DNA from 2 places in the Marinomonas sp. S3726 genome. Region 2 is predicted to be linked to the other one. Evidence: predicted binding sites of a transcription regulator. Region 2 holds the regulator's gene; the other holds the start of a gene.
What was found. Region 2 encodes PhoB, which activates phosphate uptake and scavenging genes when phosphate is short. Its sites were predicted from a motif close to TGTCATANNNNTGTCANA; they were not measured.
Positions count from the first base shown of each region.

Region 1: the regulator PhoB is predicted to act here: its motif matches at 3,553-3,570, upstream of TW85_RS12435 (putative 2-aminoethylphosphonate ABC transporter substrate-binding protein).

Region 1 is NZ_JXYC01000013.1:3,213-10,504, reverse strand. It holds gene TW85_RS12445 (putative 2-aminoethylphosphonate ABC transporter permease subunit) at 1-1,162, opposite strand, end outside; gene TW85_RS12440 (putative 2-aminoethylphosphonate ABC transporter ATP-binding protein) at 1,159-2,307, opposite strand; gene TW85_RS12435 (putative 2-aminoethylphosphonate ABC transporter substrate-binding protein) at 2,440-3,468, opposite strand; gene phnW (2-aminoethylphosphonate--pyruvate transaminase) at 3,732-4,850, shown strand; gene TW85_RS12425 (aspartate aminotransferase family protein) at 4,854-6,233, shown strand; gene phnX (phosphonoacetaldehyde hydrolase) at 6,323-7,132, shown strand.
Region 2 is NZ_JXYC01000004.1:140,340-147,631, reverse strand. It holds gene TW85_RS01845 (response regulator) at 1-734, shown strand, start outside; gene phoR (phosphate regulon sensor histidine kinase PhoR) at 821-2,152, opposite strand; gene phoB (phosphate regulon transcriptional regulator PhoB) at 2,159-2,854, opposite strand; gene ubiA (4-hydroxybenzoate octaprenyltransferase) at 2,937-3,794, opposite strand; gene TW85_RS01825 (chorismate lyase) at 3,794-4,378, opposite strand; gene TW85_RS01820 (HDOD domain-containing protein) at 4,461-5,726, opposite strand; gene TW85_RS01815 (amino acid ABC transporter ATP-binding protein) at 5,837-6,616, opposite strand; gene TW85_RS01810 (amino acid ABC transporter permease) at 6,638-7,292, opposite strand, start outside.

The DNA of each region.
Region 1 (7,292 bases), on a different contig from region 2:
AGATACAAAGAATCAGTAAAGCAATGGTGCTGCAAAAAGCGAAGCAGGCGAGGTCTTTCTTCATATTTGGTTTAGGCTTATAAACAATTGAGTTAGAGCTAAAGAGCTGCTGTTGTTTCTTTTGTACTCTATTGTCCAAGATGAAGGTAATAAGTGCGGGTAAGAGTAATAACACACTGGTAACCGCTGCCATTGAAAAATTCTGCTGACCGACCACTTGCTTAAATATGTCTGTGGCCATCACGTTTACATTTCCACCTATTACTTTAGCAACACCAAAATCACAAACAGCTAAGGTAAAAACCACCATAAACGCACTAATTAGACCATATTTTGCTGTGGCAAGAGTGACGGTAAAAAAGGTTTTAATTGGTGACAATTTTAGTGCCGATGCGGCTTCATATAACCTTGCATCTGTCGTCTTTAATGCGGTATTGATAATCATAAATGCGTGGGGGAAACACCAAAACACAAGCCCTATCATTATGCCTATCATGCCGTAAATCGAATGACCTAATAGCACCTCTTTTATTAAACCTTGATTGCCAAATAAGTAAATCAAACTAATAGCAGGGAGCAGTGAAGGGGCGAAAATAGGGCCTAAAGCAATATTTGCAAAAATGTTTTTGCCCGGCATACAAGAGCGATTAATCGCATAGGCATAAACAAAGGCTAGAACTGAAACTATGCCACTAACCGAAAACCCGAGTGTTAATGTTGTGATAAAGGATTGCCTAAGGGTTGGGCTTTGTAGGTAATGGATAAAATTGCTTAGTGCGACAAAACTTCCTTGGCTATCCAGTACACTTTTTTGCAACATGCTAAAAAGTGGCGCAGCCGTAAAGATGAAAAGCATTAGGCTCAATAGACTAATTAAGGTGAACTTAATCAAGGTATCAGTGTTAAGAAACGAGAGCCAACTCGTTTGATTGGTTGCTGGATTTGTTTCAAGAGCAAATGTTTTTTGTCTGGTGCTTGTTTTAGTCGGTTCTCTTTTCTCTTCAATCGTTACAAAGGCGTCAAGAAAATCCTTACTAGGGATATTTCTAGGAGTGTCTTCCTTGGAAGCAAGTGTCGTTTCTTGAGTAGTGGATTGCTCTTGATAACCAAGATGATAATCCAGTACCTGAGCACCTGTTGTTTTCATTTTAGTTGTTATCATTGGCTTATCTCAGTACGAAAGTAGTGAAGCTTGTTGTGGGGGAAGAAGATTTGCTTGTGATCACCAATTTTTAAATCTAAATTCAGGCTTTCTTGCAAAGGGATTTCGACCTGTATTTCCTGCACTATTGTTTCACTAGTTCTTTTTTCTTTATCTTTTAAAAGTTGGCAGTCAACTTTAATACTTGCACCCTGAAAGGTAAGCGATTGAATATTGATAGGAAAACTGATGTTAGAGGCAAGATTTTGGTTGCTCTCTTCAATGTTCGAGAATTGAATATCTTCGGGACGAACGCCTAAAATAAGAGATTGCTGAACATCCGATTCTGTATTCTCTATGTAGTCACTAATAAACTCAGGCCAAAGTGGAGAAAAACTTTGGCCTGCCAATCTAAATTCATTATCTTGTCCAAGTTGTGCTGGGAGAAAGTTCATACTACCGACAAAATTAGCGACAAAATGGGAGGCCGGTTCTAGGTAAATTTCACTGGGAGTGCCTACCTGCTCTATCTTGCCGTGATTCATCACCACAATTTTATCCGCCATTACCATGGCTTCTTCTTGGTCGTGAGTCACCATTATAGTGGTGATGCCAAGTTGCTTTTGTAATTGGCAAATTTCTGTACGCAAATGATGTCTAACCTTGGCATCAAGCGCGGATAAAGGCTCATCGAGTAAAAGTAGCCCTGGCGATAAAGCTAGCGCTCTTGCAAGTGCGACTCTTTGTTGCTGACCGCCGGATAGTTGGCTTGGGAACTTATCGCCAGAACCCGCGAGGTCAATAACAGACAGCCAGTGGTTAACTTTCTTTTGCACTTCTTTTTTATTATGACCTTGCTGTTTGAGAGCCAAAGCAAGGTTGTCAGCAACGCTCAAATTGGGAAAAAGTGCATAGGACTGAAAGACAATACCAAAGTCTCTGTGGCTTGCGGGTAATCGAGTGATATTTTTACTTGCTTGAGTAATATAGCCTTGGTCTGCAATTTCTAAACCTGCAATACAGCGTAATAGGGTGGTCTTACCACAGCCTGATGGTCCTAAAAAACAAATAAACTCTCCTTCTTCAACACTAAGAGAGATATCTTCCAAGGCTTTAAAGTTTGCAAAGGATTTATTGAGCTTATGTATATTTAAGTAGGCTGACATGGGCGTCCCTATTCTTGTCTAGTAGGTGATGAGTTTTACGCTAGCTGTGTGACCGCATGATGACGTTAGCTAAGAGACTTTTAATTTTGTGGTAAGCCAAAAAAAGTGGCTTACCACAAAAAATGTAAAGCCTTATTTTGGTTCAGACTTGGCATCAAATTTTTGAGACCAGATTGCCAGTGTGGAGCTTCTACCTTGTGCCATAGCGCTAAAGTCCAATTTCACCATGGCTTTTTCAACGTCAGGATAGTTCGCCACTTTTTTATTAACCTGTTTGTGAGACACAATAGGATAGAATTGGCTGTAAAGTTCATTGGCTTTTCGAGACAAAGACCACTCGACAAGGCGTTTAGCCGCTTCTGATTGAGTGTTTACTAAACCAACCGCTTCCGCTTCCCAACCTATGCCTTCACTTGGCATAAGAATATCAATGGGTGCACCTTGTGACTTTAACTTGGCACCACGGCTTGCCATAGAAATACCAATTGCTACTTCCCCCATAGCTGCCTGTACGCAAGGTTTAGAGCCGGAGTGGGTGTAGTGAGCAATGTTTTGATCAAGCTCTTGCATAAATTGCCATGCTTTTTGCTCTCCCATGGTTTGTAGCCAAGTTGAGACTTGCATATAACCCGTACCAGAAGAGGCTGGGTTTGGCATGGCAATATGTCCTTGATAAACCGACTTAGTTAAATCCTTCCAGCTGTTTGGCTTAGGTAAGTTGTTTGTCTTAGCAACTCTTTCGTTAAAGCATACGGCATTGAAAAAAGCATCATTACCGAACCAAGCTTGTTGTGCTTCAGGGTCATTTAGATAGGAGCGAGTTTCGGCCAAACCCTGTGGTACATAATGTTTTACTATGCCTTCGTTTTTAAGTAGAGCCATAGAAGAGCCAGCTAGCCCCCAAATGACTTCTGCTTGAGGGTTATTTTTTTCAGCTAAGAGTTTTGCCGTCATTATGCCAGTAGAGTCTCTCACCCAACGGATAGTGATATCTGGGTTTTCAGCTTCAAAACCTGCTTTGTAAGGTGCAAGTTGCTCTGTTTCAAAAGCCGTGTAAACAGTTAGCTCTTTTGCACTTGCAAGTGAGCTAGTGAACATGGCAGCACATAGAGAAGTGACACTAAAACATAAAGACGTGTGGAGCTTAGAGAAGGTTTTCATAAGTTTTCCTTTTGGTATTTACCAGATTGTTTGTTTCATACTAGAAAAGGAATATGACACTCATGTTTCAAAGATAAGTCATTATATTAAGTTTTGATGACAATGAGATATTGCATATATCATGAGTTTATCGTGTCAAAATCCATTAAAAGACACAGTATTTAAAATACTTCTCTTATGAAATTTTCATTTATGGCTTTACAAGAAAGTGAAAGAGTCAGTATAGTTTCTCCAAACTGGTATATACCAAATGGAGTTTTTGAATGCGAAATCTTGAAAATCAATACTTACTTCTCACCCCAGGCCCTTTAACAACGACAAAAACAGTACGTGAAGCCATGCTACAAGATTGGTGTACTTGGGATGATGAATACAATTTAGACATAGTGCAGGTCATACGATCTAAACTGGTTTCATTAGCCGTATCAGCATCAAATGCAGAACAATATACAGCGACCTTGATGCAAGGAAGTGGTACCGCTTCAGTGGAAGCAACGATTGGGACTGTGATACCAAAAGGCGGTAAATTGCTGGTGGTTAATAACGGTGCTTATGGGGCACGTATGGCAGAAATTGCGAGCTATTTAGAACTAGATTGTCATGTCTTTGAGCTGGGTGAAATGGCCATGCCAAGTGCCGCCATGATAGATGAAGTTTTGCAACAAGATGCTCAGATTACCCATGTTGCCATGGTGCATTGTGAAACAACCACTGGCATGCTGAATCCCGTTAAAACCGTTTGTGAGACAGTTAAAAAGCATGACAAGGTTATGATTTTAGACGCCATGTCTAGCTTTGGTGGTATACCGCTTGATATGTCTGAATTAGGCATAGATTTTCTCATTAGTTCTGCGAATAAATGTATCCAAGGTGTACCAGGTTTTGGTTTTGTGATTGCTAATAAAAAGCGATTAGAAGTCTGCCAAGGTCAAGCAAGATCGCTCTCATTAGACCTTTATCAGCAATGGTTATGTATGGAAGCGAACAAGGGTAAGTGGCGCTTTACTTCTCCTACTCACACGGTAAGGGCCTTTGCTCAAGCTATGCTAGAACTAGAGGAAGAAGGTGGTATAGAAGCCAGATATCAACGTTATTCACAAAACCAAAAAATCTTGGTTGAAGGTATGCAAGGATTGGGCTTTAAGTGTCTATTAGACGAAAGCCATCACTCGCCGATTATTACCTCTTTTTACTCACCAAAAGAGCAAGGTTACAAGTTCAAAGATTTTTATAATGCATTGAAAAAACAAGGCTTTGTTATTTATCCAGGCAAGGTATCTGATGCGGACTGTTTTAGAATTGGCAATATCGGGGATGTGTATCCTAGGGATATTGAGCGTCTTATTTTAGCCATCAGCAATGCTATGTACTGGTTGAAATAGAATATGAAAATCTCACCGCTTAATCCGCAAAGTGCTTGCAGCGAAGGGGATACAAATACCAGTGCTGCAAGACAAGACTGGATAGAACAAAGTCACGATCAAAAAACTAAGGATCTGCTATCACAAGATAGCCGCCATTTTTTGCATCAGGCTATGTCAACACCTTGCTTGGATGCCTTAGTTGCTGCCAAAGGGATTTATTTAGAAGACCTAGCTGGCCATAAATACATGGACTTTCATGGCAATAATGTTCATCAGTTAGGTCATGGACATCCTCATGTGATAGCGAAAATACAAACTCAATTAGCTGATTTACCTTTCGCTCCAAGGCGCTTTACTCATCAAGTCGCTGTTGATTGTGCAGCTAAGCTCACTAGCATTGCTGGAGAGTCTTTAAATCGTGTGCTTTTTGCGCCAGGTGGTACTTCAGTTGTTGGTATGGCGCTAAAACTTGCACGGCATGTGACAGGAAATGCCAAGGTGATTTCACTGTGGGACAGTTTTCATGGCGCTTCCATGGATGCAATTTCAGTCGGTGGTGAAGCCTGTTTTAGAGAAAACATGGGACCATTGATGGCTGGTGTTGAGCGCATTCCACCAGCGGTAAGTTATCGTGGCGCTTTACCTTCACCCGATGGTAGTGACCTTCATTATGCAGACTACTTAGAGTATGTGATTGAAAAAGAAGGGGGCGTTGGTGCTTTTATCGCAGAAGCTGTGCGTAATACCGATGTTCAAGTGCCAAGTAAGGCTTATTGGAAGCGAGTAAGAGAAATCTGCGATCGCCATAATGTGCTCTTGATATTAGATGATATTCCTAATGGCATGGGGCGAACAGGACATTGGTTTAGCCATCAATACTATGACATAGAGCCAGACATTCTCTGTATAGGTAAAGGTTTAGGCGCAGGCGTCGTGCCTTTCGCCGCCATGCTGACGAGGGATGAATACAACACGGCTGAGCAAGTGTCTTTAGGCCACTATACCCATGAGAAAAGCCCCATAGGCTGTGCTGCTGCATTGGCAATGATAGAGGTGATTGAAAGGGATAATTTGTTAGAAAAAACACGGCAAGATCATGAGTTTGTCAAAGCAAGATTAGCTGAGTTATCGGCTAAATTTCCCATTATTGGCGATGTTAGAGGCGTTGGCATGCTATGGGGGATCGAGTTAGTAACAGATCCTATAAAGAAAACCCGCGCTCTGGTGCAAGCTGAGCAAGTGATGTATCGCTGTTTGGCATTAGGCCTAAGTTTTAAGGTGAGTCAGGGTAATGTGCTGCAACTTAGTCCACCTCTCATTATTACTCGTTCTGAATTAAGCGAAGCGCTAGCCATTTTAGAGCAAGCCTTGTCAGAGCTTGAATTCACGGTTCTTAAATAGACCGTTTTTAATATGCCATTGTTAATAGACATTAGATTTTTATAGATGCTAGGGCTCAGCCTGATAGCAAATAAACGAGAGGATTTAAAATGCAAAAGTTACAAGCTGTTATTTTTGATTGGGCAGGCACCTTGGTTGATTTTGGGTCCTTTGCGCCAACAACCATTTTTGTGGAAGCCTTTAAACGAGGTTATGACTTTGATGTTTCCTTGGCAGAGGCACGTGTTCCTATGGGGCTGGGTAAATGGGATCATATTCAGGCCGTTGGGCGAATTCCAGAGGTTGCAGAGCGTTGGTTAACTCAGTTTGGCGAGCCAATGACAAATAAGAATATCGATGATATTTATGAAGTTTTTATGCCTTTGCAAATTGCAAAGGTTGCCCAACATGCTGACCCGATCCCTGGTGCGCCACAGGTACTAAATCAGTTAAGAGAGCAAGGCTTAAAAATAGGTTCTTGTACGGGTTACCCTCGTTGTGTCATTGACGAATTATTGCCTGCTGCAAAGGCAAATGGTATCGCACCTGATAATGTGGTGGCGACGGATGATCTTGCCTCTGGTGGCCGACCAGCACCTTATATGGTGCTTAAAAACGTCATTGATTTGGCGGTTACTGATGTTAATGCTTGCGTTAAAGTTGATGACTCAGTGCCAGGTATTACAGAAGGACTGAATGCCAGCATGTGGACAGTCGCTCTTTTATTATCAGGTAATGAAGCTGGTTTAACCCAAGCTGAGTATGAAGCGGCTAATGAAGAGACATTAGCTCAAGCAAGAGCTAAGGCAAGGCTGGCTTTTAAAGATTCAGGAGCACATTATCAAATAGATACCATTGCTAGCCTACCGGCTGTACTTGAAGACATTGATAAGAGAATGGCGGCGGGAGAAAAGCCATAGTCGCTAACTTGTTTATTAAACAAATATCAGCCTTCCACTAATTTAGATAGGCAAATTGAAAGCAAATCTAAATTGATTTTAAGCCGCCTTAGGGCGGCTTTTCTCTATTTTATCCTCTTTGATACTTTCACTTAGAGTAAAAGCCAGTCACACTGCAAAA
Region 2 (7,292 bases):
ATTGGGAAATGCCTGAAATGACAGGGCTTGAGTTACTTGATTGGTGCCGCCAGCAAGATAATTATAAAAAGGAAAATGTACCTTTTGTCATGATCACCAGTCGTGGTGATAAAGATCATGTGGTTGAAGCGGTTAAAACGGGCGTGACAGATTACCTAGGTAAACCTTTTTCCAGTGAGCAACTGGTAAATAAGATAGTGTCAGCAGCGAAAAAGCATAATTTAGATGGTGCCTTGATGGCCAAAGGTGCTAGAGGCTCAGGTGCTGAAAAAGAAGTATTGGACAGCTTAACAAAAGCGGCAACAGGCTCTGGCACTAAAGGTATGACAAGCCATACTTCTGGTTCTCTAGATGTGCTACTAGGTGGGAAAAGTCCTAAAGCAGCGACTGTCACTAAACCTAAAATTACGCATCCTAAAGTCACGACCAAAGACGTTAAAGTACCTAGCATGGTACGTTTTGCTGGTAAGCAGTTTAGAACCATGGTTATTCAGTTTAGCTGTACCGAAGCCAGTCTTTTGATTAAGAGTGATGATGTTATTCCAAGCGTATTGGATCAAGCCGTATTAGATTTAGAGTTCAAAGGTAAGGTAAACCGCCTGAATTATTATGTTCAAGGTGTGGCAACCACTGAAAAAAAACCAACCTCATCCTTTTTAACTGTGACATTAGGGTTAATTGATCAGGATGCAGAGAAAGAAAGCTTTATCAAAGCCTTGTTTGAAAGCTTGTAGCAAGGTGTTGAGCTTTAAGGGTTAGGCTGATAGATGACTAGATAAAGAAACAGCTAGCCCAAGTTACTTGGACTAGCTTACAAGATTTATGACGCGTCTTGATCTATGGTTTCCAATTCTGGTGGACTTGATTCTCTTACCCGTGTACGAGGGAAATGGCAGGAAAAAGTACTGCCAAAACCAAGCTGGCTACTAATATCTAACTTACTATCGTGGTGGTGCAAGACATGCTTCACAATAGACAGACCTAAGCCAGTACCAGCTGTATCTGACCCTCTTCCTTTATCTACTCTAAAGAAACGTTCTGTTAAGCGAGGGATAAATCTAGGGTCTATCCCTAAGCCATTATCCTGTACGCAGAAAACACCACCTTCTCTATTTACTTGCCAGCTAATATCTATCTCGCCACCATCAGGTGAGTATTTTAAAGCATTCACAACGAGATTAGAGAAGGCACTATAAAGTTCACTGTAACTGCCGAAAATAGCGCTCTCTTCATCTGCATCCCAGCTTAAAAAATGCTCGCTGGTGGTAAATACCTTCGCTGAATCACAAATTACCTGAATAAGATCACTGACATTATGCCATTGGTCAGAGTCTGCTCTTTGGTTACTTTCTAAACGTGAGAGTAACAGTAAGTCTTCGATCAGTAATTCCATGCGATTAGACTGAGTGTTCATATTCACCACGCCTTTTTGCATTCGCTCAGGCAAAGACTCTTTAAACATATCCAGTGTTTCCAGATAGCCCTTAATCACGGTGAGAGGCGTTTTTAGCTCGTGTGAGGCATTGGCAACAAAGTCTTTACGCATTTGCTCAAGCAAGTGCAGACGCGTGACATCACGAACAAAAATGAGGTGGTCATTTTTTGAATAAAGCGTGGTTTGAAACTCTAGAAAAGCCCCTTCTTTAGCAGGTGATTGGATTACCAAAGGGTCACCAAATCGCTTTTGGCTAAAATAGCGGAAAAACTCAGGGGTACGAACAATATTAGTAAGAGGCTGGCTTCTATCTGTTGGTTTAACTAAGCCAAGTAAATCTCCAGCAGAGGTGTTCCACCATTCTAGTCTGCCAGTGTTATCTGCCATGATAACGCCATCTTGTAATGCAGATGTTGAATCTTCAATTCTTGCTAGTGCTTGCTGCATGCGCTTTTTAGACTTTCTTTGTTTCTTTTGCAGTCGGTTAACTGCGTCAAAAACATCCCCCCAAATTCCAGAGGAATCCGGAGGTAGTGAGCGTCCAGAGCGGCGAATCCAGCTATGAAAGCGATAAAGTTCGTAATATTGCCAAGCTAAAAGTCCTAAAGCATATATAAATAGTAAAGGGAAAGTTTGCTCGCTCATTGTGCCAATAAATAGGCAAGTGAAAAAACCAAGTAAAAGTTTAACTGTGGCGCTTTTCCAAACTGTCTTCATATAGTTTTAAGCCAAACGTTTGCTTGAAAATCGATAACCTGTACCTCTAACGGTTTGAATAAGGTAATCATGGCTATCTCCTATCGCCTTACGTAAGCGACGAATGTGTACATCGACAGTTCTTTCTTCAACGTAAACATTCCCTCCCCAAACCTGATCTAACAGTTGAGCTCTAGAGTAAGCTCTTTCTTGGTGAGTGATTAAAAACTTCAATAAACGATATTCAGTTGGGCCCATTTCTAAAGGCTTAGAGCCAATCGAAACTCTTTGGCTTAGAGGGTCAAGTTTTAGACCATCAACCTCAATCGGTTCATCAACACCCTGAGGGTGAGCACGACGTAGTACCGCCTTAAGGCGAGCAACCAACTCTCGTGGTGAAAAAGGCTTGGTGATGTAGTCGTCAGCACCAGCTTCTAATCCTTGAATCTTATTGTCTTCTTCACTTTTTGCGGTAAGCATGATGACAGGAATTTCAGCTGTTAAAGCGTCTTTTTTAAGACGTCGTGTTAGCTCTATCCCACTGCCACCAGGCATCATCCAATCTACAAGGATCAAATCGGGTCTATGGTCCACGATTATCTCGTAGGCGGTACGGCTATTATCCGCTTCAAGGTATTCATAACCAGCCATCTCAAGAGCAATGGCAATCATTTCTCGAATTGATGATTCATCGTCAATTATTAATACTTTTTTACCGGTCACAGGATATATCCTCTTCTCTGGAACGGTTTAATTAAAACGATCAATTGTGACAGTTTAGTTAAAATGTCACAGATGACTTAATTTAGTGTACAAAAAAGCCTGCGATAAAACCTAAAAATACACATAATCCTATGCGGTTATTATCTAAAAATGATTTAAAACAAGCAGATCGCTCTCTTTTTCTTGCTTGCCAAAACTGTTGAAAAAAGAGACCCGCACAGACAAATAAACTTATAAAAAAGAAAGCGCCTAACTCTCTAATTACGCCTACCCAAACTAATAATGACAGGGTGAGCCCTTGTAACAAGAGAATAATAATAAGGTCATATTGAGCAAACAGTATCGCAGTGGACTTGATACCAACCTTAAGATCATCGTTGCGATCGACCATGGCGTAATAGGTGTCATAAGCGATTGTCCAAAACACATTCGCCATAAATAGCATCCAAAGTTCGATATCAGTTAAAGCACCGCCTTGTGCCACATAGGCCATAGGAATCGCCCAAGAAAAGGCTAAGCCGAGAAACAACTGAGGTAAGTGGGTGACCCGTTTCATGAAAGGATATAATGCCGCAAGCCCTAATCCGACAAAGGATAAAAGAATCGTTTTTAGGTCAGTAAAAAGGACAAGAACAAAGCTGATGAGACAGAGTAAAGCAAAGAAACCAAGGGCTTCTTTCTCACTGACTCTACCAGAAGGCAATGGGCGACCTTTGGTTCGCTCAACAAAACCGTCAACTTTACGGTCGGCATAATCATTAATCACACAACCAGCTGAGCGCATAGAAAATACCCCAGCAATAAAGATAATAAGTAAGTGCCAGTCAGGAAAGCCATCAGCCGCTAGCCACAAAGCCCACAAAGTTGGCCACAAGAGTAAGAGGGTGCCGATAGGCTTATCTAGTCTAGCTAACTCTGCTAAAGCAATGACTTTACTCATTATTCTTCCTTTAAATTTAAGAAGGGTTTGATGGCTGGAAAAAAGACTTCGTTGACCAGTATGCCTTGGCCATATTGATAAAAAACAGAACGTCTAGCCCAAGTTGGTTCGTTTATATGGGAAAACAAATTTGCTGGTAGTTGAGAGACTTCTATCTCTCCTCGTGTAAGGCCTTTATGCTTATAAAGAAAGCCTCCAAGAGGTTTGTTGCCTAACTTGGGCAAGTAACGCCAATGGCCTCTTAATGACCTTGCAGGGATGATAGAGCGCGCATAGATAATCGCCTGACCATCTACATTAAGTATTACCTCACGAATACGAGCAGCTTCACGTGCTTTTAAATTAAGCTTTTTTCTTTCTCTTTGGGTGGTTTGGCCCCAAGTGTCCGAAATAACATCAACTGTCAACTTCCCTAGAGTTTGAATCTTAGCGGTCAAGGATCCTTGCTCGGCTAGCCAAGGGAAGATAAAGGCAGGAATATTTTTGCTGTGAGCATGGCTTAACGATGACCAAACATAATCAAACTGTTTGGTCGCTGTGAAGTTTAATCTTGGGTTGCTGTTTGGCTGATCAATCATCGACATCAAAATAAGGATATTGTCCTAATAGTCTAAAAATTTAACCCGAACTGAAGAAAAGAGTGTTTCCTATTGAGCTCTAAGTGGCTTAGTTGCCATTAATTAAAGACACCATCAACTTAATATTCTCTGAGTTATCTTGTAGGTCTTGATAAAGGCTTTGTAGCTGCTTCTGATCTAGACCTATCATATCTTGACTAGCTTGAGAAATATCTTCTTTATTCAACAGGTTATGACAAACATTTAACATTCTCGCTATGATGGCATTTTCTCCATCATAGGCCAAATTTTTACTATAACGAATGCCATTACAGATGCCTGCTGGTAATTCCCAGTGGCGAAGTAACCAAGCACCAATTTGCTCTCTGCTGAGTTTAAGTAACTGTACTTCAACCAAGTTAGTTGGAAGGTGAGCGTTAATCTCAAGTTGGCGTGACAGGATATTAAAATGAGGCGGTAACACAGCCCCTATAGCGAGCAAACCAAAGTTATGCAGCAAGCCTGCTAGGTATGCATGCCCTAGCCTCGGACGCTTTTTAGCCGGCATAGCTTTGACCATAGCTTCCATCAGTGAAGCGAAGGAAACGGCTTCTAGCCAATAGTTGTCATAATGGCGAGGGCCGTTCTCTGGTACCGCGAGTGCTTTTCCCATAGAAAGACCAAGTGCCAAGTTCATAACCATATCAAAGCCTAATACGCGAATTATGGCATCTTCAACCGACTCAATCTCCCCAGGAGCCCCATAGTAAGGAGAGCTTGCCCAACTGACTACCTGAGCGGCCAAACTAGGATCAAGGCTAATCACTTCGCATAACTCGTCAGTGCCAGCATTTTCATCAGCACATAAACGTATGATGCGCTGTGATGATGCTGGTAAAGGAGGGAGTTCAAGAGTTTCTTCTAAACGTTGACGAAGGCGAATGGATTGAAAGCCACCCAAAGCATTTAACATGCTTTCTTCATCTTGTTCATGATTCTCGACTTCTCTTTTAAGCTGGCCTTGAGGGATAGAGAAGTCGCCAAAATGGCATTTTGAGCCTGAAAAAATCTTATTAATTTCTATGGCTTCAATGGCGTTAAACTTTGTCAGGTCTGTTTTTTTCAGAGATAGCCTTTTGATGTCCTTTAGGCTTTCATCGATATAGGTAATGACTTTGTGTGTATTGAGTAGTAAATCACTCGATACATTATAAGAATTTGTGGTCGCTAAACGACGCTTGCTGACTCGTGTAATCGCACCAATGTCGAGCATAGAATCAAATGGGAAAATGGCTTGAACCTTACCTGTGGAATCCTGTAAGTGAACAATTTTAACCTTAAGGCTAGGTGTGATATCTGATTCTTGCTTGGTCATAAATTTCAATTTGAGTCTAAGTATTATTAAGCAAGCAATTTACCAAATATCGAAAAACAAAAAAGCCCCTAAAAGGGGCTTTTTTGTGCAATGACTGCTTTTTTTCTCAATTAGTGGTTCAAAATCTGACTTAAGAACAATTGAGTACGGTCATGCTGAGGGTTTTCAAAGAATTCGTGTGGCTCATTCGCTTCAACGATTTCACCGGCATCCATGAAGACAACACGGTCAGCAACAGTTTTTGCAAAGCCCATCTCGTGAGTTACACAAACCATTGTCATACCTTCATCAGCTAGCTGAATCATTACATCTAGTACTTCCTTGATCATCTCAGGGTCAAGTGCAGATGTTGGCTCATCAAATAGCATGATGCGTGGCTTCATACAAAGACCGCGGGCAATCGCAACACGTTGCTGCTGACCACCAGAAAGCTGACCTGGGAATTTATTCGCCTGGTTAGCAATTTTTACACGTTCAAGATAATGCATGGCCATCTCTTCAGCTTCTTTCTTAGGCATCTTACGAACCCAGATAGGCGCTAAAGTCAGGTTTTCTAAAATCGTTAAATGAGGGAATAGATTGAAGTGCTGGAACACCATACCCACATCTTTACGGATAGCTTCGATGTTTTTCAAGTTATCGTTCATCTCAATGCCGTCAACAATGATAGAACCCCTTTGGTGTTCTTCAAGACGGTTGATGCAACGAGTCATAGTTGATTTACCTGAACCTGATGGTCCACAAACAACGATACGCTCGCCTTTTTTGATACTGAAATCGATATTTTTAAGTACGTGGAAATCACCGTACCACTTGTTTACATCTTTAAATTCGATAATTGCTTTTTCGCCCGGCTCAAGCTGAGCGAGTGCCATATTGTGTTCTGTCATTTGAAAGGCCTCAAAAAAATTCTAGTTCCGCTTGTGTCCGGTTTCTAATTTACGCTCAATTGTCATACTGTAACGAGACATGCCAAAGCACGCTGCCCAGTAAATAAAGCCAGCAAAAGCATAACCTTCAATCGTTGTTCCTAACCAGTTAGAGTCGTGGGTCGCTGCTTGAATCCTACCTAATAGGTCAAACATACCTACAATATAAACTAGAGTGGTGTCTTTAAATAAGCCAATGAAGGTGTTTACGATACCAGGAATAACTAGCTTTAATGCTTGTGGCAAGATTACCAAAATCATTGACTGCCAGTAAGTTAGGCCCATAGCATCAGCTGCTTCATATTGACCTTTTGGAATCGCTTGTAAACCACCACGTATTACTTCCGCCATATAAGCTGCAGAGAATAGGGTGATACCAATCAATACACGCATTAACTTATTAAAGTTCATACCATCAGGTAGGAACAATGGAATCATTACAGATGCCATAAATAAGATAGTGATCAGAGGTACTGCACGAATCGTTTCAATGAAAACGATACAAACAGACTTAGCAATTGGCATGCTAGATTGACGACCTAATGCTAGAAGTACTCCCAACGGGAAAGAAGCAACAATACCCACAACACCTAAAAGTGTTGTTAGGAATAAACCACCCCATAAAGAAGTTTCAACG